DNA from 4 places in the Kitasatospora sp. NPDC054768 genome. Region 3 is predicted to be linked to each of the others. Evidence: riboswitches for the same ligand, from Rfam matches in the RefSeq annotation. Region 3 holds a riboswitch; each other region holds the start of a gene.
What was found. Region 3 has a riboswitch for cyclic di-AMP ahead of ACWGKU_RS15845 (M23 family metallopeptidase). Riboswitches for the same ligand answer to the same signal wherever they lie in the genome.
Positions count from the first base shown of each region.

Region 1: it holds a riboswitch for cyclic di-AMP, as region 3 does, so the genes downstream of both, ACWGKU_RS31175 (transglycosylase family protein) here and ACWGKU_RS15845 (M23 family metallopeptidase) in region 3, are expected to answer to the same signal.
Region 2: it holds a riboswitch for cyclic di-AMP, as region 3 does, so the genes downstream of both, ACWGKU_RS24495 (transglycosylase family protein) here and ACWGKU_RS15845 (M23 family metallopeptidase) in region 3, are expected to answer to the same signal.
Region 4: it holds a riboswitch for cyclic di-AMP, as region 3 does, so the genes downstream of both, ACWGKU_RS14715 (C40 family peptidase) here and ACWGKU_RS15845 (M23 family metallopeptidase) in region 3, are expected to answer to the same signal.

Region 1 covers NZ_JBSHBN010000139.1:13,461-17,908, forward strand. The annotation lists gene ACWGKU_RS31160 (ATP-binding protein) at 1-45, shown strand, start outside; gene ACWGKU_RS31165 (DUF397 domain-containing protein) at 334-597, opposite strand; gene ACWGKU_RS31170 (hypothetical protein) at 1,158-2,117, shown strand; cyclic di-AMP (ydaO/yuaA leader) riboswitch at 2,571-2,741, shown strand; gene ACWGKU_RS31175 (transglycosylase family protein) at 2,728-4,101, shown strand; gene ACWGKU_RS31180 (hypothetical protein) at 4,351-4,448, shown strand, end outside.
Region 2 covers NZ_JBSHBN010000088.1:26,812-31,259, reverse strand. The annotation lists gene eno (phosphopyruvate hydratase) at 1-484, opposite strand, end outside; gene ACWGKU_RS24495 (transglycosylase family protein) at 813-1,718, opposite strand; cyclic di-AMP (ydaO/yuaA leader) riboswitch at 1,724-1,892, opposite strand; gene ACWGKU_RS24490 (cytochrome P450 family protein) at 2,114-3,490, opposite strand; gene ACWGKU_RS24485 (SDR family NAD(P)-dependent oxidoreductase) at 3,791-4,213, shown strand; gene ACWGKU_RS24480 (MazG family protein) at 4,218-4,448, opposite strand, start outside.
Region 3 covers NZ_JBSHBN010000043.1:25,095-29,542, reverse strand. The annotation lists gene ACWGKU_RS15850 (APC family permease) at 52-1,602, opposite strand; gene ACWGKU_RS15845 (M23 family metallopeptidase) at 1,990-2,982, opposite strand; cyclic di-AMP (ydaO/yuaA leader) riboswitch at 2,985-3,122, opposite strand; gene ACWGKU_RS15840 (MFS transporter) at 3,477-4,448, shown strand, end outside.
Region 4 covers NZ_JBSHBN010000039.1:35,795-40,242, forward strand. The annotation lists gene ACWGKU_RS14710 (C40 family peptidase) at 1-803, opposite strand, end outside; gene ACWGKU_RS14715 (C40 family peptidase) at 1,043-2,179, opposite strand; cyclic di-AMP (ydaO/yuaA leader) riboswitch at 2,190-2,343, opposite strand; gene ACWGKU_RS14720 (C40 family peptidase) at 2,682-3,719, opposite strand; gene ACWGKU_RS14725 (NYN domain-containing protein) at 3,918-4,448, opposite strand, start outside.

The sequences.
Region 1 (4,448 bases), on a different contig from region 3:
GACGGCCCCGTCGAGATCGGCGGACGGCATCGGCGCTCGGCCTAGGACGGGCCGTGCGCCCCGACCGGGCCCCCGACCCGAACGGGCCGCACGCCCAGGACGGACCATGCGCCGGTCGGCGCACGGCCGGTCGACGGAAGCCCCGGGAGGACCACACCCCGGGCCCTTCCACCCGGCCCCGCCGAGGACTTCCGCTCCAGTGCGGACGCCTCCGGAGCGGACACCTCCGAAGCGGAGACCGCCGGCGAAGAGGTCCCCGGAGGAGACAAAGACAAAGGCCGTCGTGGTGTCGGCACCCACGACGGCCCCCCGATGATGGAGCACGGCGGTCGGTCAGACCGCCAGGTGGTCGAACTCCCCGTCCTTGGCCCCCAGCAGCAGGGCGGCGATCTCGGCCCGGGTGTAGATGAGGGCCGGGCCGTCCGGGAACCGCGAGTTGCGCATCGCCACATCGCCGCCGGGCAGGGCCGCGAACTCGACGCAGTTGCCCTGGGAGTTGCTGTGCCGGCTCTTCTGCCAGACCACCCCCTGGAGATCGGCGGCGGCCATCCCGTTGTAGGTGTCGTACGAGCCGTGCGTGTCCTGCGAGTCGTGCATAGAAATCTCCCGAAGAGCTTCCGGAGTTGTCGTCCAGCGCGGCGCCCCCGGCACCGTCGAAACGAACGGACCGGCCCCGTACCGGTCCGGCACAACGCCTCACTTGACGCGATGATAGCCGCAGTGCACGTGCATCAGCACGGGACGTTGCAGGTGCACGTGGCCTTTTGTCCGCAGCCGCGAACTCTTCACGGACCCTTCTCCTGACGGTACGTAAACGGACATAGCCGATGAATCGTCGGGCGCGCGATAACCGGCCGTGAGCACCTCCCCGCTGAATGTTGATCTTCGAATGCCGGGAGTCGCACTCCCGTGACCCTCCGTCAAACCATCCTCATGCTGTGAGACATCTCACGCGCCCCAGGTGCAACGCCGGCGCCCTCGGGTCGCGTCGAGGCAACCACCGGCGGTCGCGCGGGGATTGGGAGCGGAATGTCCGGATTGTAGGCAAAGTGCCCGGACCGGTGCCGGAGACGCACCGGCCTCCGGACCGCGACCGCGTGAAACCCACGCGGCAGCCGACTGCAAGCCGGACGGGCAGATGTCCTACGATCTCCGGCATGAGCACCGCAGCCATCCCGGGCGCGCCACTGCCCGTCCGTACTCCAGGCTCCCGTGCGCGGGGGCGCCACCGTCGTCCCGAGCGCCCCGAGATCCCGGCCGGCGCCCCGGCCCTGGTGCTCGCCGTGCCCGCGACCGCCGGGCCCGAGTCCCGCTCGGTCGTCGAGGAGTTGCTCTCGATCGTCCGCACCGAGCAGAACGGCGTCCGGACCGCGGTCGGCTACCTGCCCGGCAACGGCGGCGAGGGCGCGGGCGGCGAGGACCGCACCGTGGCCGAGCTGCTGGCCATGGCGGCCGAGGCCGGACTGCCGACGCCCGTCCTGGTGCCGCTGGTGCCCGGCCCGCACACCTTCCTGACCGAGCTTCACGCGCTCGCCGCCGAGTACAGCGCGCCCGTCACCGACCCGCTGGGCCCGCACCCGCTGCTGGCCGAGGCCGTGCACGTCCGGCTGTCCGAGGCCGGGCTGGCCCGGGCCGACCGCGCCCGGCTGTTCGCCATCGCGACCGCCGCGGACGGCGTGGTGCTGACCACCGTCGGCGGCGAGGACGCGGCCGCGGCGGCCGGCATCACCGGCGTGCTGCTGGCCGCCCGACTGGCCGTGCCGGTCGTCGCCGCCGCGCTCGACGTGCCCGGCTCGGTGGCCGCGGCCGTCAACCACCTCAGGGACACCGGCTCGCAGCGCCCGGCGCTGGCCCCGCTGGTGATCGGCCCGGAGGCGGACTCCGAGCTGCTCGCCACCGCCGCCGAGGAGACCGGCTGCCCGTCGGCCGCGCCGCTGGGCTCGTACCCGTCGGTCGGCCAGCTGATCGCCTCCACCTACCTGGCGGCGCTGCCCGCGCCGTCCCCGGAGGACCTGGCACGGGCCGAGGCGGAGGCGGCGGCCGCCGCCGAGGCCGAGGGGGCTCTGGAGGGCGTCCGCGGCGCCCACGCGGCCTCCCAGGGGCCCGCAGGGCGGTAGTCGACGACGCGCGCCGGTTGGCGCGCACCGAAGGGCCCGGAACGGCATGCGTTCCGGGCCCTTCGGTTTTGCTCCGCCCGCCCATGGCCGTCCCGCGCGGAAGTCGGACGGCGATGAAGTGGAATGTCCGTTCTGGCCTATTTGAAAGGAAATAGGAAACGCGGTCGCGGGCGCTCGCATCACGGCCGCCGCAGCATCTGCCCGGGTGCTCCGGCCCGCGATTCGACGCGCCGTCACACCACTTCTGAAGTGCTGCCAGTTGTGGGCTTCCATAACAGGGTTGCCTGAAAACGATCATTTACGATCATGAAGAGCGGCAATTTTGGCAGTTCCCACTAAACCGTGATGCGCATCACAGCAGTTTGCAGTTTGAACTTAAGTCTGATTAACGTGCTCCCCGTTCGTGACCACACGAACCCGGTTCATCCGCGACGCCGAGTCCTGCCGTCGGATGTCCTGGCAGCGCGAAATCGCACCACGGCAGGAGCGGGGGACCCACAGGTAAGTCGCCCCGGACCGATCTCCGGAACGGTCCAGGGCTAGGGGTGAAGCCGCGCCCACAGCGCGGCCGGGCAACTCCAGCCCGAATCCGACAGCTCACCTCGCAGGCGTGGGAGAGGACCGCGTCTTCATGCTGCCCACCAACGGCACTCGTCTGTCCAGCCGCACCCGTCGCGTGATCGCCGCCCTCGGCGTCGCGGGCGTCGGCCTCACCGTCCCCTGCATCGCCTCCGGCACCGCCTCCGCCGCCACCGTCGCCACCTGGGACAAGGTCGCCCAGTGCGAGAGCGGCGGCAACTGGAGCATCAACACGGGCAACGGCTTCTACGGCGGCCTCCAGTTCACCTCCAGCACCTGGTCCGCCTTCGGCGGCACCGCCTTCGCGGCGCGCGCCGACCTGGCCACCAAGGACCAGCAGATCGCCGTCGCCGAGAAGGTCCTCGCCTCGCAGGGCCCCGGCGCCTGGCCGGTGTGCTCGGTCCAGGCCGGCCTCACCAAGGGCGGCGCCGCGGCCGCCGTCGACACCTCGGCGGGCTCCACCGCGGGCTCGACCGCCGCGAAGCCCGCGCAGCCCGCGCAGAGCGCCAAGCCGGCCGCCCCGGCCGCCAAGCCCGCTCCGCAGACCCAGGCCCCGGCCGCAAAGCCCGCCGCGCCCTCCGCGCCCTCCGCGCCCTCCGCGCCCGCCCAGGACGGCACGCAGGCCAGCACCGACTCCGCCGCCTCCGGAAACCGGAGCGACTGGGTCCAGAAGCGCCAGCAGCAGGCCCAGAACGGCGACTACACCGTGGTCGAGGGCGACTGGCTGTCCGCGATCGCCGACCAGCACAAGGTGCAGGGCGGCTGGCAGCGGCTGTACGAGCTCAACCGCGGCACCCTGACCGAGGGTCCGGACAGCATCTACCCGGGCCAGCAGCTGTCCTTCGGCGGCAACGGCCAGGCCCAGGCCGGCCAGTCCGCCACCGGCAAGTCCGGCTCGGACTTCACCTGGTTCGACCGCTCGCAGAAGTCCGGCCAGTCCGCGAACGGCGGTGCCGTGAACGCCCAGCCGACCGCGCAGGCCCAGACCCAGGCCGCCAAGCCGTCCACCAAGCCCGCTCCCCAGACCCAGGCTCCGGCCGCCACCGGCAGCATGGCCGCCGCGGTCTCCTTCGCCGAGTCGAAGGTCGGTCAGGCGTACGTCTACGGCGGCACCGGCAACGGTGGCTGGGACTGCTCCGGCCTGACCCAGGCCGCGCTGCGCGCCGCGGGCGTCTCCGTCCCGCGCGTCGCCGCCGACCAGGCCGCCGCCAGCACCCACGTCTCGCTGGACAGCCTCCAGCCGGGCGACCTGCTGTTCTGGTCCAACAACGGCAAGGACTCCGGCGTCTACCACGTCGCGATCTACGTCGGCAACGGCAAGTACGTCGAGGCCGCCAACCCGAGCTCGGGCGTCCGCGAGCAGAGCATCGCCAACTGGGCCCCGGACTTCGCCGGCCGGGTCTGAGAACGGCGAACAGCCGACAGCCGACGGATAACAGCTGACAGATAACAGATTTCATCATCTGTCAGCTGTCGTCCGAACGTTGACCGCCCACGCCCCCGGGGAGAGTCTGGTCGCTCCTCCCCGGGGGTTCCGGCATGCCTCCGGCCGTACCTCGTGGCAAATCCCCGCGGTGAATCCCCATGGCGAATCCCCGTGGTGAATCCCCGCCCCAACGGGCATGCTGCTGCTCTGCACCCGAGGAGGAGTCACATGGCCCAGGTCACCGTCACCCTCGACGCGAACCTCGCGATCGACGCGATGTTGCTCTCCGGCACCAAGAACCCGCAGGACGCCGTCGAACTGGTCCT
Region 2 (4,448 bases), on a different contig from region 3:
TGTCGACGTTGGAGTCCGCGTGCGACCCACCGTTGAGGATGTTCATCATCGGGACCGGCAGGACGTGCGCGTTCGGGCCGCCCAGGTAGCGGAACAGCGGCAGGTCGCTGGCCTCGGAGGCGGCGTGCGCGACGGCCAGCGAGACGCCCAGGATGGCGTTGGCGCCGAGCGAGGACTTGTCCGGGGTGGCGTCCAGGTCCAGCATGGCCTGGTCGATCAGGCGCTGCTCGGTGGCGTCGTAGCCGACCAGCTCCGGGCCGATCTGCTCGATGACGGCCAGGACGGCCTTCTCGACGCCCTTGCCGAAGTAGCGGTTCTTGTCACCGTCACGCAGCTCCAGCGCCTCGAAGGCACCGGTGGAAGCACCCGACGGGACAGCGGCACGACCCGTGCTGCCGTCGTCGAGGCCGACCTCGACCTCGACCGTGGGGTTGCCGCGGGAGTCGAGGATCTCACGGGCTACGACGACATCGATGGACGGCACGAGGCATCTCCTTGCGGAAGCAGGGTCCGGTCTGACGGTGGTGCTGTCAGCAGGACGATTGCGGAGTCGTTACGACCAGAGCCTAACCGCCCGGGCTCCCGGGGCCACGTCCGCCTCGGTCCCGTCTCAGCGTGTGGCCCCACTACCCACCGGTAGTTCACCTGCTTGTCCCAGCTTGTCCCACCGGAGCGGGCGAATGCGGACGAAGGGGACCGGTAGGACCGGTCCCCTTCGGACGGCGGGGTGAGGCGGCGTCGGCGCCGGGCGCGGCGGGCGGGCCGGCGTCGAGCGAGCCGGCGTCGAGCGGGCCGGCGTCGAGCGGGCCGGCTCAGCCGAGGTGCAGCACCTGGCCGGGCATGATCAGGTTCGGGTCGCCGCCGACCGTGCCGTGGTTCTGCTCGTACAGCGCGTGCCAGCCGCCGGACACGCCCTGGGCGGCGGCGATGGTCGACAGGGTGTCACCGGCGCGGACGGTGTAGTCGTGGCCGGTGGTCTGCGGGGCCGACTGCGCGGCCTGCGGGGCGTACTGCGGCTGGGCGGCGGCCTGGCCGGCGTACTGCTGGTAGACGCTCTGGTGGCTGGTCCAGTACCAGGCGCCGTTGCTCTGGTACCAGTACACCTTGGCGTCGGCGTCCCAGCCGGCCTTGCCGGAGAAGCCCGGGGTCTGCGGCTGCGCCTGCTGCTGCGGGGCGGCCTGCTGGACCGGCTGCGCGGCGGGCTTCGGGGTCTGCTTCTGGGCGGCGGGCTGCTGCGCGACCGGCTTCTCGGCCGGCTTGGCGGCGGGCTTCGGGGTCTGCTGCTTGGGGGCGGACTGCGGCTTGGCGTCCGAGGAGGTGTCGACCGCAGCCGGGGCGCCACCCTTGGTCAGACCGGCCTTCTGGGAGCAGACCGGCCAGGCGCCCGGGCCCTGCGAGGCCAGCACCTTCTCGGCGACCGAGATCTGCTGGGCCTTGCTGGCCTGGTTGGCCTGCGGCGCGTAGGCGGTGCCGCCGTACGCCTTCCAGGTGCTGGAGGTGAACTGGAGGCCGCCGTAGAAGCCGTTGCCGGTGTTGATGCTCCAGTTGCCACCGGCCTCGCACTGGGCGACGGCGTCCCAGGTGGAGGCGGGGGCGGCGGAGGCGCCGGTGGCGGTGAGGAGCGGCATCGCGAGTCCGACGCCGGCCACACCGGCGACGGCGATGGCCTTCTCGGCCTGGGTGCGACGACGGTGACGGCCAGTTCCAACGAACAGCATGAAGAGGTCCCTCTCCGCACGCCTGCGAGGTGAGCTGTCGGGTTCGGACCGGGAGGTGGCCCGGCCGCCGTACGCGGAAACGATTCCGCTCGGGCGGCTTCACCCCAAGCCGTGGGGAGACGGCAACAAACCTGGTTCCCCCGCCCCTGCCCAGGGTTCTGGTCGGTTTCCCGTGGCGCGGCGGGCAGGACTCGGCGTTCCGCGTACGAGGTCCGCAGCTGCGAACTCCAGGGAGAGTAGACAGATCATCAGACCAATCACAAGCTCATATCGTCGATATCACACAATAATTACGGCGCGTGTTCGATCGCCTACCAACGGCGGTGTTATGTCCGGATTGATGGGTGTTCACACCCCCGTCAGCAGGTGGTTCGCGACGTCCCGTCAGTGCGATCTCAGCACGTCGGAGGCGTGGCGGGAGTGTTCGGCGAGGCCTGCGAAGGAGCGTGCGGAGGGGTCTGCGGAGAGGCGTGCGGGGAACGGCTCTCCGGACTGAATTCCACCGGGAGTTCGCGCAGCCCACGCATGATCAGACCACCGCGCCACCGCAGGTCGTCCGCGTCTTCCGCGAGCCGGAGATCGGGCAGCCGGGAAAGCAGCGTGGTCAGCGCGGCACGACCCTCCAAGCGGGCGAGCGGAGCGCCGATGCAGTAGTGGATGCCGTGCCCGAAGCCCAGGTGGGGGTTGTCCGTCCGGGCCAGGTCCAGGGTGTTCTCGGCCGCGAACCGGGCCGGGTCGCGGTCCGCCGCGGCGAGCACCACCAGCACCGGGTCGCCGACCGGGATGTCCACCCCGCCGATGGCCAGCGGACGGGTCGCGAACCGCCAGGTCGCCATCTCCACCGGTCCGTCGTAGCGCAGGAGTTCCTCGATCCCGGTCTCCAGCAGCGCGCTCTCCCCGCGGGCCACCGACTCCTGCAGCAACCGGCGCTGCTCCGGATTGCGCAGCAGGGCGTACGTGCCGTTGCCGATCAGGTTCACGGTGGTCTCGAAACCCGCGAACAGGAGGATGAAGGCCATCGCCGCGGCCTCGTTCTCGGTCAGGTGCTCACCGTGGTCACTGGCCCGGATCAGGCCCGAGATCAGGTCGTCCCCGAGGTCCGCGCGCTTGCGGTGGATCAGCTCCAGCAGGTACGCCCGCATCCGCTTCACCGCCCGCCCCACGCCGCCGCGCCGGCCGCCGCCGTGGCCCGGCTTCGTGTGGCGCACCATCATCCCGGCCCAGTCCCGGAAGTCGTCCTGGTCCTCGGCCGGCACGCCCAGCATGTCGCAGATCGCGTAGATGGGGAGCGGGAAGGCGAACTCGTGGATCAGGTCCGCCGAACCGCGCTGCGCGAAGCCGTCGATCAGCCGGTCGGTGAGCTGCTGCACCCGCGGCTCGAACTCGGCCACCCGGCGCGGGGTGAACGCCTTCGACACCAGCCTGCGCAGCCGGGTGTGGTCCGGCGGGTCGATGTTCAGCAGGTGGGTCATCAGGTCCGCCTGCCGCTCCCCCGGGATGCCCACCCGGCCGGTGCGGTGCGCCTGCTCGCTGTGGTGCGCCGGGTTCTTCGACAGCCGGCTGTCCGCGAGCGCCTGCCGGGCGTCCGCGTACCGGGTCACCAGCCAGGCCTCCACCCCGCTCGGCAGCGTGGTGCGGTGCACCGGGGCGTGCTCGCGCAGCCAGGCGTAGGCGGGGTACGGGTCGGAGGCGAACTCCCAGGTGAACAGCTGCGGGGCGGTGGCGTCGGACGGCGTGGCGGCGGGCCGGGCGGAGTCGGGCTGAGCTGGCATGGACCGACCGTATCCGGTGCGACGGGCACGCCCCGCTCCGGCGGGCCGCCGCTCCTCCCGCCGACGGTCCGCGGCCGTCCTGCCGATGCTCCGTGGACGGCCCATGGACGGCTCATGGACGGCCCGTTGACTGTCCGCGGACGGTCAATGGACAGCTCTTGGCCGACTCTTGGCCGCAGTGCGGGCGTGAGCCTGGTCACCTGCGGGGTAATCCCTGTTGCGGAGGGTCAGGACGTGCCTACGATCCTCCGCAGTACGCGTGGGCGCCGGTGCGGTGTCGCCCACAGGGAGGAGCAGGCCATGCGGGTCAGCGGGTCAGTCGTCGTCATCGCGGTCCTCGACGGCGGTTCGGGCGCGGGACTCGCCCGCCGGTTCGCCGCGGCCGGCGCCTCCGGAATGCTCATCGCCGACCAGTACGCCGGCATCGCCGAGGACCTCGCCGCCGAACTCGACCGGCCGGGCTGCCCCGTCGTCGGCGTCTGCGGCGACATCCGCCGCCCCAGCGACGTCGCCGCCCTCGTCGACACCGCCGAGAAGCACCTCGGACCGATCGACCTGTTCGCCGTGGCCGGCCCGGACGGCGAGCGGATCATCTCGCTGGCCGAGCTGCCCGACCACCTCGACCTGGAGCGGCTCGCCGAACTCGTCGTCCTCGTCGGCGAGGCCATCGGCGAACTCGTCCCGCCGCAGCGGTGCCCGGAGCACACCGCCACGGCGGCCTGAGCGCCTACTTCCCGTCGGGCTCCCCGGCCGAGTCCCCGTCGGGCTCTCCGTCGGGCTCTCCGTCCGGCTTGAGGCCTTCGGCCGCGCGCACCGCGTCCCGGTAACCGCGCGCGGCCGACCGCAGCGCCGCGTCCACGTCCACCCCGGCGTCGTGCGCCCGCTGCGCCACCGCGAGCAGCAGCCGGCCCGCCGAGTCGGCGGTCAGCTCGACCGGCAGCTCGTACGACTCGTCCGG
Region 3 (4,448 bases):
GCGAGCGCCGGCCGGTCACCCCTCGACCGCGCCCCAGCACCACCCGCCCGGTCACCGCTCGACCGCGTCCTCCAGCACCACCCGCCCGATCCGCGCGTACAGCTCCGGCCGCCAACGGCGCACCGCCAGCGCCAGCCCGACCCCGCCCGCGAACACCCCGATCACCAGGTACGGGATCAGCCGGAACAGCAGCGTGTGCGCCGCCGCCCCGGCCGCGGCGTCCTTGTTGAGCACCAGCAGCACCACCACCCCGGCCATCGCCACCCCGCCCACCAGCGGTGCGGCCAGCGTCCGGAACCAGTGCGCGGTCTCCGGGTGCCGCCCCCGCACGTGGAAGTACCCGACCACGGCGAAGGAGCAGAGCGTCTGCACGACCAGGATCGCCATCGTCCCGAGCAGCGCCAGCAGCGTGTACAGGTGCACGTACGGGTCCATCCCGGCCGCCAGGAACCCCGCCACCAGCCCCACCGCGATCACCGACTGCACCACCGAGGCGACGTGCGGCGAACCGTGCCGCGCATGGGTGCGGCCGAGCGCCGGGTGCAGCAGCCCCTCCCGGCCGATCGCGTACAGGTACCGGGCCGCGCACTGGTGGAAGGCCATCGCGCAGGCGAACGAGCCGGTGACGACCAGCCATTGGAACACCTTCACCGCCCAGGCCCCCAGGTGCGCGCCGAGCGGGTCGAAGAACAGGCTGTTGCCGTCCTTGCCCGGCACGGCGCCGCTCGCCACCGCGACCGCCCGCCCGACGCCGTTGCCGGACACGATCATCCAGGACACGAAGACGTAGAGCAGCCCGACACCGATCACCGACACCAGCGTCGCCCGCGGCACCACCCGCTTGGGGTCGCGGGACTCCTCGCCGTACATCGCGGTGGACTCGAATCCCACCCAGGACCAGAACGCGAAGAACAGGCCGAGCCCGGCCGCCGCCGCGCCCGAACCCCCCACCCCCCTCAGCGCGTTCAGCGGGTTCACGGCCTCGACCACGATCCCGTCCGGCCCGCCGCCGGAGAACAGCACCGCGAACGAGACCGCCCCCAGCACCCCGATCTCCAGCACCAGCGCGACCCCGAGCACCTTGGCCGTCAGGTGCAGGTCGAACCAGGCCATCACCCCGATCACCGTCGCCCCGAACAGCGCGTACCAGCCCCAGCCCAGGTCCACCCCCAGCTGCGAACGGACCAGTCCGCGCAGCGAGTACGCGAAGAAGCCGAGGGCCGAGGCCTCGGTGACGACGTACGCCAGCACCGCGAGCAGCCCCGAGGCCATCCCGACCACCCGGCCCAGCCCGTGCGAGACGTAGCCGTAGAACGCGCCGGCCGCGGTGATGTGCCGGGCCATCGCCACGTACCCGACCGAGAACACCGTCAGCACCACGGTCGCCACGATGTACGCGGCGGGCGCGCCGACGCCGTTGCCCTGCCCGACGATGATCGGCAGGTTGCCCGTCATCGCGGTGATCGGGGCGGCGGTGGCGAGTGCCATGAACACCACGCCGACCAGGCCGACCGAGTCCGCCTTCAGCCGGTCGACGCCGCCCGTCCCCGGCCGCTCCCGCCCGGCCCTCTCCCCCGCCACGTCCCCGCTCCGGACCGCCATCCGGCCTCCTCGCCTCCCGGACCCGCCCGACCGCCGGACCGGCCGGACGCTGACCGTCCGACAGCATGGCGCGCCGGAGCAGCCCAGCGATCGGGCCGACGGCCCGCCGGAGCAGTCGAGTTGACGCCACGTTCGACCGGTCGAACGACGCTCCGGAACCCGCCGGACGGCCGGGGCACGACCGGACGGGCCCGGAAACGGCAGCGGCCGGCCCGGCTGCACGAGGAGGTCCTCGTACGGCCGGGCCGGCCTGGGCGTGTCCCGCGCCCATGTCCGCCGTGCGGCGATCACCCGGTCGAGCGGTCACCCGACATGACCATCCCGGAGGATCGATTCGCCCCGCAGCAGCGGTGGTTCCGAAAACCCTCGGGGCTCAGCGGCCCCGGGTCAGAGCGCGACGCCGTGCGCGCGCAGGTAGGCGACCGGGTTGATGTCCGAGCCGTACTCCGAGCCGTTGCGGATCTCGAAGTGCAGGTGCGGGCCCGTCACGTTGCCGGTGGCGCCGGAGAGGCCGATCTGCTGGCCGACGGTGACGGCCTGACCGATCCTCACGCCGATCGAGGAGAGGTGCGCGTACTCGGCGTAGTGGCCGTCGGCGAGCTTGATCTCGACCTCGTTGCCGTAGGCGCCGCCGTTGCCGGCCTTGACCACGACGCCGTTGGCGACGGCGCGCAGCGGGGTGCCGGTGGAGGCGACGAAGTCCTGGCCGGTGTGGTGGCCGGAGGCCCACATCGAGCCGGCCACGCCGTAGGCGGTGCCGAGCTTCGGGTTGGCCAGCGGGGCGACGAAGCCGGAGGTGGCGGCGGCGACCGGAGTGGCGGTCACGACCGCGGCCGGAGCGGCGACCTGCAGCTGGGTCTGGAGCTGGGCGGAGGGCTTGGCGGCCTCGGTCTTCACCTGGACCTGGGCCTGCGGCTTGGCGGCCTGGGTCGCCGGAGCGGCCGGCTGGGCGGGCTTCGCCGGGGCGGCCGGCTTGGCCGGGGCGGCGTCGGCGGCCGGCGCGGCGGCGTGGCCCGACAGCGCGAGCTGCTGGCCCGGGAAGATCAGGTTCGGGTTGGCACCGACGACCGAGCGGTTCTGCTCGTACAGCGCGTGCCAGCCGCCCTCGACGTTCTTGGCGTCGGCGATCTTGGACAGGGTGTCGCCGCTGACGACGCGGTAGCTCTCCTGCGCGGCCGGGGTGGCCGGGGCAGCGGCCGGCGCGACCGACTTGGCGTCCGTGGAGGCGGCGGCCTGCGCGGCCGGGGCGGCCGCAACGGTGTGGGCCTGGGCGCTCACCGCGGTGACGAGCGGGAGGGCGAAGGAGACACCGGTGACGGCGGTCGCGATGCCGATACGGGCGGCGCGGGGCAGGGCGATACGACGAGCCTGAGCAGGCATGGAATTTTCCTCTCCGACGCCTGCGAGGTGAGCTGTCGGGTTCGGGCTGGAGTTGCCCGGCCGCATGCGCGGCTTCACCCCTAGCCGGTCCTGGACGCCCGCGCCCTGAGGCGCGAACTCCGGTCCGGCGACTTACCTGTGGGTCCCCCGCTCCTGCCGTACAGAGTTCGTTTCGAACCACCGGGCAGCGGCAGGACTCGGCGTTCCACCCGGTGGATCCGTCCGGACTGGCCGGGCGGTCGCTGAACTAAAACCCATCCGTTCGGGTGAAGCAATGTCGATCTCTTGAAAGGGCAACCATCTCCCCCGTTCCGGTGACCCTCCGCAGACCGGACCCCACGGTGCGTACACAACCCATTCACCCCCCGCCACTGATCCACGACCCTGCGCCGAGATCGGCGACGGACCGCAGCCACCCGTTCACGCACCGCCGACCGTCAACACACCCACCGGTGACCCTTGTCACGTGCGCCCCGGCAGCGCAGGATTCGCCCGTGGCCACCTCCGAGGCCGGCACCCTGCGCCTGGGCACCGCGCAGGGTCGCTGGGTACTACTGGCGACCGTGCTCGGCTCCAGCATGGCGATGCTCGACGGCACCGTGGTGAACGTCGCCCTGCCCCGGATCGGCGCCGACCTCGGCGCCTCCCTGGCGTCCCTGCAATGGACTCTGAACGCCTATCTGCTCACCCTGGCGGGCCTGATCCTGCTCGGCGGCGCGCTCGGCGACCGGTACGGGCGGCGCAAGGTCTTCCTGATCGGCGTGGTCTGGTTCGCCATCGCCTCCGCGGCCTGCGCCGCGGCGCCGAACATCCACGTGCTGATCGCCGCCCGCGCCGTCCAGGGCATCGGCGGGGCGCTGCTCACCCCCGGCTCGCTCGCCATGCTCCAGGCCGTCTTCCACCCCGACGACCGCTCGGCCGCGGTCGGGCTCTGGTCCGGCCTCGGCGGGGTGTCCGCCGCGATCGGCCCCTTCCTCGGCGGCTGGCTGGTGGACGGCCCCGGCTGGCGCTGGATCTTCCTGTTGAACCTGCCGCTCGCCGCCGCCGTGATCGCGGTGACCACCCGGTCGGTGCCGGAGACCCGGGACGAGGCCGCCACCGGCCGCTTCGACGTGCTCGGCGCCGTGCTCGCCGCCCTCGCGCTCGGCGCGATCACCTACGCGCTGACCGCGGCGGGCGAGGGCCTGTCCCCGGCGGTCTGGGTCAGCGGGGTGATCGGGGTGGTGCTCGGCGTCGCCTTCGTGGCCGTCGAGCGCCGGGCGCCCGAACCGATGCTGCCGCTCGGGCTGTTCTCCTCCCGGCTGTTCACCGCGGTGAACCTGGTCACCCTGTGCGTGTACGCGGCGTTCAGCGGCGTCTTCTTCCTGCTGGTGGTGCAGCTCCAGATCGTGTCCGGGTTCTCGCCGCTGGTCTCGGGCTTCGCCCTGGTGCCGATCACCGTGCTGATGCTGGCGCTGTCCGCGCGC
Region 4 (4,448 bases), on a different contig from region 3:
ATCAGACCGGAGCAGTCGAACGCGTGCGGGCCGGTGGCCCCGTAGACGTACGGGGAGCCGATCATCCGCACCGCGGCGGCCAGCGCGGCGGCCCCGCGCTCGGAGGCGGGCGGGGCGGTGCCGAGGTCCAGCCGGTCGGTGCCCCGGGTGGCGCGCTGCTCGGCGTCCCGGGCGTCCTGGACCGTCAGCCGGGCCCGCTCGGCGGCGCCCAGACCGTTCAGCAGCTTCTGCGCGCTGGCCAGCCGCTGCTGGATCTGCTGCTTGCTGTCGGCGAGCGAGCGGCGGGTCCGGTCCAGCTCGTCGAGCTTGCCGGCCGCCTCGGTCCGGCGCTGGTCGAGCCGGCGCTGCCGGGCGACCAGCTCGTGCAGGGTCTCCTGCTGGCGCGCGGCGGCCTGGCCCAGGGCGCGGGCGCGGGACAGGTAGCCCTCCGGGTCGGGCGAGAGGATGAGCTGGGCGGTCTGGGTCATCCCGCCGCCGCGGTACTCGGCCCCGGCCACCGTCGCGAGGTCGCCCCGCAGCCCGTTGAGCTGGTCCTGGGCCACGGCGATCTCGCCCTGGAGGATCGTGGTCTCGCCCTGGAGCCGCCGCTGGGCCTCCTGCGCCGCGTTGGCCTTCTCGGACGCCTGCTCGGCCTCATCGTACAGCTGTTCCACCTGCGTCTTGACGTCCTGGCGGTCGCCCGGGTCGGGGCTGCCGGGGGCGGCCTGGGCGCTGCCTCCGGCAGCCACACCCAGGGCGGTGGCGGCGGCCGCGGTCAGCACCAGCGCCCGGGCGAGCAGTTGGGAACGGCGGTGCACGGGCATGGCGGCAGCGGCTCCAATCCTGCGGCGCGGCTCCCGCCGCCGCACCGGGACGGGCGGCCGTCGAGCGGGAGTCCGGTGGCAGACGTTAGCGAGTCAGGGCAAGCGAGTCCAAACCCCTGCCAACCCGAATATTCAGGCTGTTGTCGGACATTTGATCGGCCCTCGGGAAAAGCCGCAGGAAAAACCGCAGGCCCGGCCTCCCCTGGGGGAGGCCGGGCCTGGAAGCGTCCGAGCGGTGATCAGACCCGCACGATGGAGGCCAGCGGCATGTTGGTGACGGCCTCGTAGCGCACCGACGCGCCCGGCTTGGGCGCGTGCAGCACCTGGCCGTTGCCCGCGTAGATGCCGACGTGGTGGGCGTCGGTGTAGAAGATCAGCAGGTCGCCGGGCTGGGCCTGGGAGATGTCCGAGCCGATCCGGGTGCCGGCCGAGGCCTGCGCCTGCGAGGTGCGCGGCAGCGACACGCCCGCCTGGTTGAACGCCCAGACCATCAGGCCGGAGCAGTCGAAGGAGCCCGGGCCGGTGGCGCCCCAGACGTACGGGCTGCCGATCTTGGAGGCGGCGGCCGAGAGCGCGGCGGCACCGCGCGAGCTGCCCGGGGCCACCTTCACCGGGGAGGAGGCGGTCGAGGCGGACGAGCCGGACGAGCCGGTCGCGAGGTCGCCGCGGCTGTTGTCGCGGGAGGCGCGGTCGGCCTGCTGCTGCTGGGCCTGGGCGGCGTCGGCCTTGGCCTTGGCGTCGGCCGCGGCCTTCTCCTCGGCCTGGCGCAGCGCCTGGCGCTCCTGCTCGGTCAGCGTGTTGAGCAGGTCCTGGGCCGCCTTCAGCTTGCCCTGGACCTCCTCCTTGGAGGCCTTCAGCTGCTGGGTGGTCGACTCCAGCTCGGCGAGCTTGCCCTGGGCCTCGTTGCGGTCCTGGTCGAGCTTGCGCTGCTGCTCCTGGAGCTCCTTCAGCTGACCCTTCTGGGTGCTGCCGGCCTGGTTCAGCGCGTCGGCCTGGCTGAGGAAGGTGTCCGGGCTGGAGGAGAACATCAGCTGGACGGTCGGGGATATGCCCCCGTTGCGGTACTGCTCGCCGGCGATCTCGGCCAGGCCGCCCTGGAGCTCGGTGACCTGGGCCTGCTGACGGGCCACCTGGTCCTGCATGCCGGAGACCTGCTTCTCCAGCTCCTGCTGCTTGGCCTGGGCCGCGTTGTAGTTCTCGGTCGCGATCTCGGCCTGCTCGTTGAGCTGGTCGACCTGCCCCTTGACCTGTTCCTTGGTCGGCTGCGGGTCGGCGTGGGCACCTTGAGCGGAGAGGACGACGGCTGCCGCGGCGACACCGGTCAGGATCGAGACCCGGGCGCGGCCTGCGGGCTTGGGACGACGATGGGACGCCACGAAGGCGGACTCCTTCTTCCTACGTCCGCCTACCGGGTGAGCTGACGGGTTCGGGCCGGAAGCATGCCCTACGACGCCTCACGGCCGTTCCATCGGCCGACCTGGCGTCGATTCACCCCGGAGGAACGTGGTTCCCCGGCTCCGCTCCGCAGCGCCCCCAAACCACTGGGCTCCCCTGTCGGGCAGTCGCTTCGACCTGCCCCGCTGCCTCACGAACTCGACGGTAACCACCGCCGCCACCCTGGCTGGGCGATCGACAGTGCGGTGGTTCAGGGCACGACCCTAGTAACTGAACCGTGATCCGTTCAAATCCTTGTCAGAAAAAAGACCGAAGATTTCCCAAGTTCTTCTGTGAAAATGACCGATGGTGACCACTGGCACACAGAAGGCTGATCAGTTCTCAGCATGTGGCCGCGAAGGGGCGGAAAGCCGAACGCCACCCCCGCGCGAGGGGTGGCGCTTTTCACAGCCCCCGGAGGGGCCTCGCGGGCGTGTCGGGCCGTCAGACCCGGCGGATGGTGTTGATCGACATCGCGTCGGCCTTCATCACCTTCACCACGTCACCGGTGTGCGGCGCGTGGACCACCATGCCGTTGCCGATGTACATCCCGACGTGGTGCATGTCGTTGCCGTAGACCACCAGGTCGCCCGGCTGGGCCTGGTCCAGCGAGGGCACCCGGGTGCCGTAGTGGCCCTGCTCCTGCGAGGTGCGCGGCAGCGAGACGCCCGCCTGCCCGTACGCCCAGACCATCAGGCCCGAGCAGTCGAAGGTGGTCGAGCCGGTGGCGCCCCACACGTACGGCGAGCCCTGCTTGCTCATCGCCTTGGCCATCGCCACGGCCGCGTAGCCGCTGGCCGGCGGCAGGCTGCTGAGGTCGACCCGGTCGCTGCCGCGGGAGGCGCGGTCGTCCTGCGCCTGCTGGGCCTTCAGCGCGGCGCGGTCGGTGGCGCTCAGCGAGTTCAGCAGGTCCTGGGCGGCCTTCAGCTTGGTGTTGACGTCCGCCTTGGCCTGGTTCAGGTCCTTGGTGGTGGTGTCCAGCGAGGCGAGCACGGCGGAGGCCTCGACCTTCTCCTGGTCCAGCCGGCGCTGCTGGTCCAGCAGCCCCTTGAGCGCCTCGGCCTGGCTGCTGCTGGCCTGCTGGACGGTGGAGGCCTTCTCCAGGTAGCCGGACGGGTCGGAGGTGAGCATCAGCTGGACGGACGGGTCGATGCCGCCGGTGCGGTACTGCTCGCCCGCCACCTCGGCGAGACCGCCCTGGAGCTGGGTCATCTGCTCCTGGCTGCGGGCCACCTGGTCCTGCAGCTGGTCGGCCTGCTTGCGCAGCTGGTCGGCCCGCTCCTTGGCGCCGTTGTACTTCTCCGCCGCCTGCTCCTGCTCCTCCTGGAGCTGGTCGATCTGCGCTTTGACGTCCGTTTTGTTCGGCTGCGGCGCGGCGTGCGCGGCCACCTGCGCGGAGAGGGCGACCGCGGTCGCAGCAGCAGCGGTGAGCACGGAGATCCGCGCGCGGCTCGGCTGCTTGGGACGGCGGTGGGAGGCCAAGGGTCCTGCTCCTTCTTCCAACGGACTCACCTGATGGGATGAGATTCCGGAAAATAGGTTTGACGCCAGACCCTAGTGAAGATCTATCCGTTTTGCCACTCCCCCGTAGGTGTGAACTCCGGTCCGCACACTGACGACACGGGACCCGCACACCACCCCGGAACCACTCCTGACCAGGCATCGCACGTCCGGTCGGGGTCAGGGGCGCGCCAGCCGGTTCAGCAGCAGCACCGAGGCCACGGGGCGCGCGCCCGCCTTCCGCACGCCGTCCGCGACCTCCCGGTCGGTCGACACCACCACCACCGGACGGCCCTGCGGCTCGGCCCGCACCAGACGGCGGATCAGCTCGTCGGCCGTCTCCCCGGTCCGGCTGAACCGCACCCGGACCCCGCGCGGCGGCGCCATGATCACCGGGACGTCCAGGTCCTGCCCGTCGAACACGCAGGTGACCTCCGCCTGGGTGCGCTGCGCCAGCATCGCCAGCCCGCCCAGCAACCGGATCCGCTGCTGCTCCAGCGGCAGCGTCGGATAACCGGTCTTGGTCACGTTGTAGCCGTCCACCACCAGGTGCACCTGGGGGATCGCCAGCAGCTGGTCCAGCAGCGCCGGATCGTCCTCGGCCAGCCCGCGCCGGGCCACGTCGTGGGGCGAGGCCGCCCCCGGCACCACCGCCTCCACCAGGTCCGCCGGGCGGATCTGGGAGACCGGCAGCGCCAGCTCCCGCTGGAG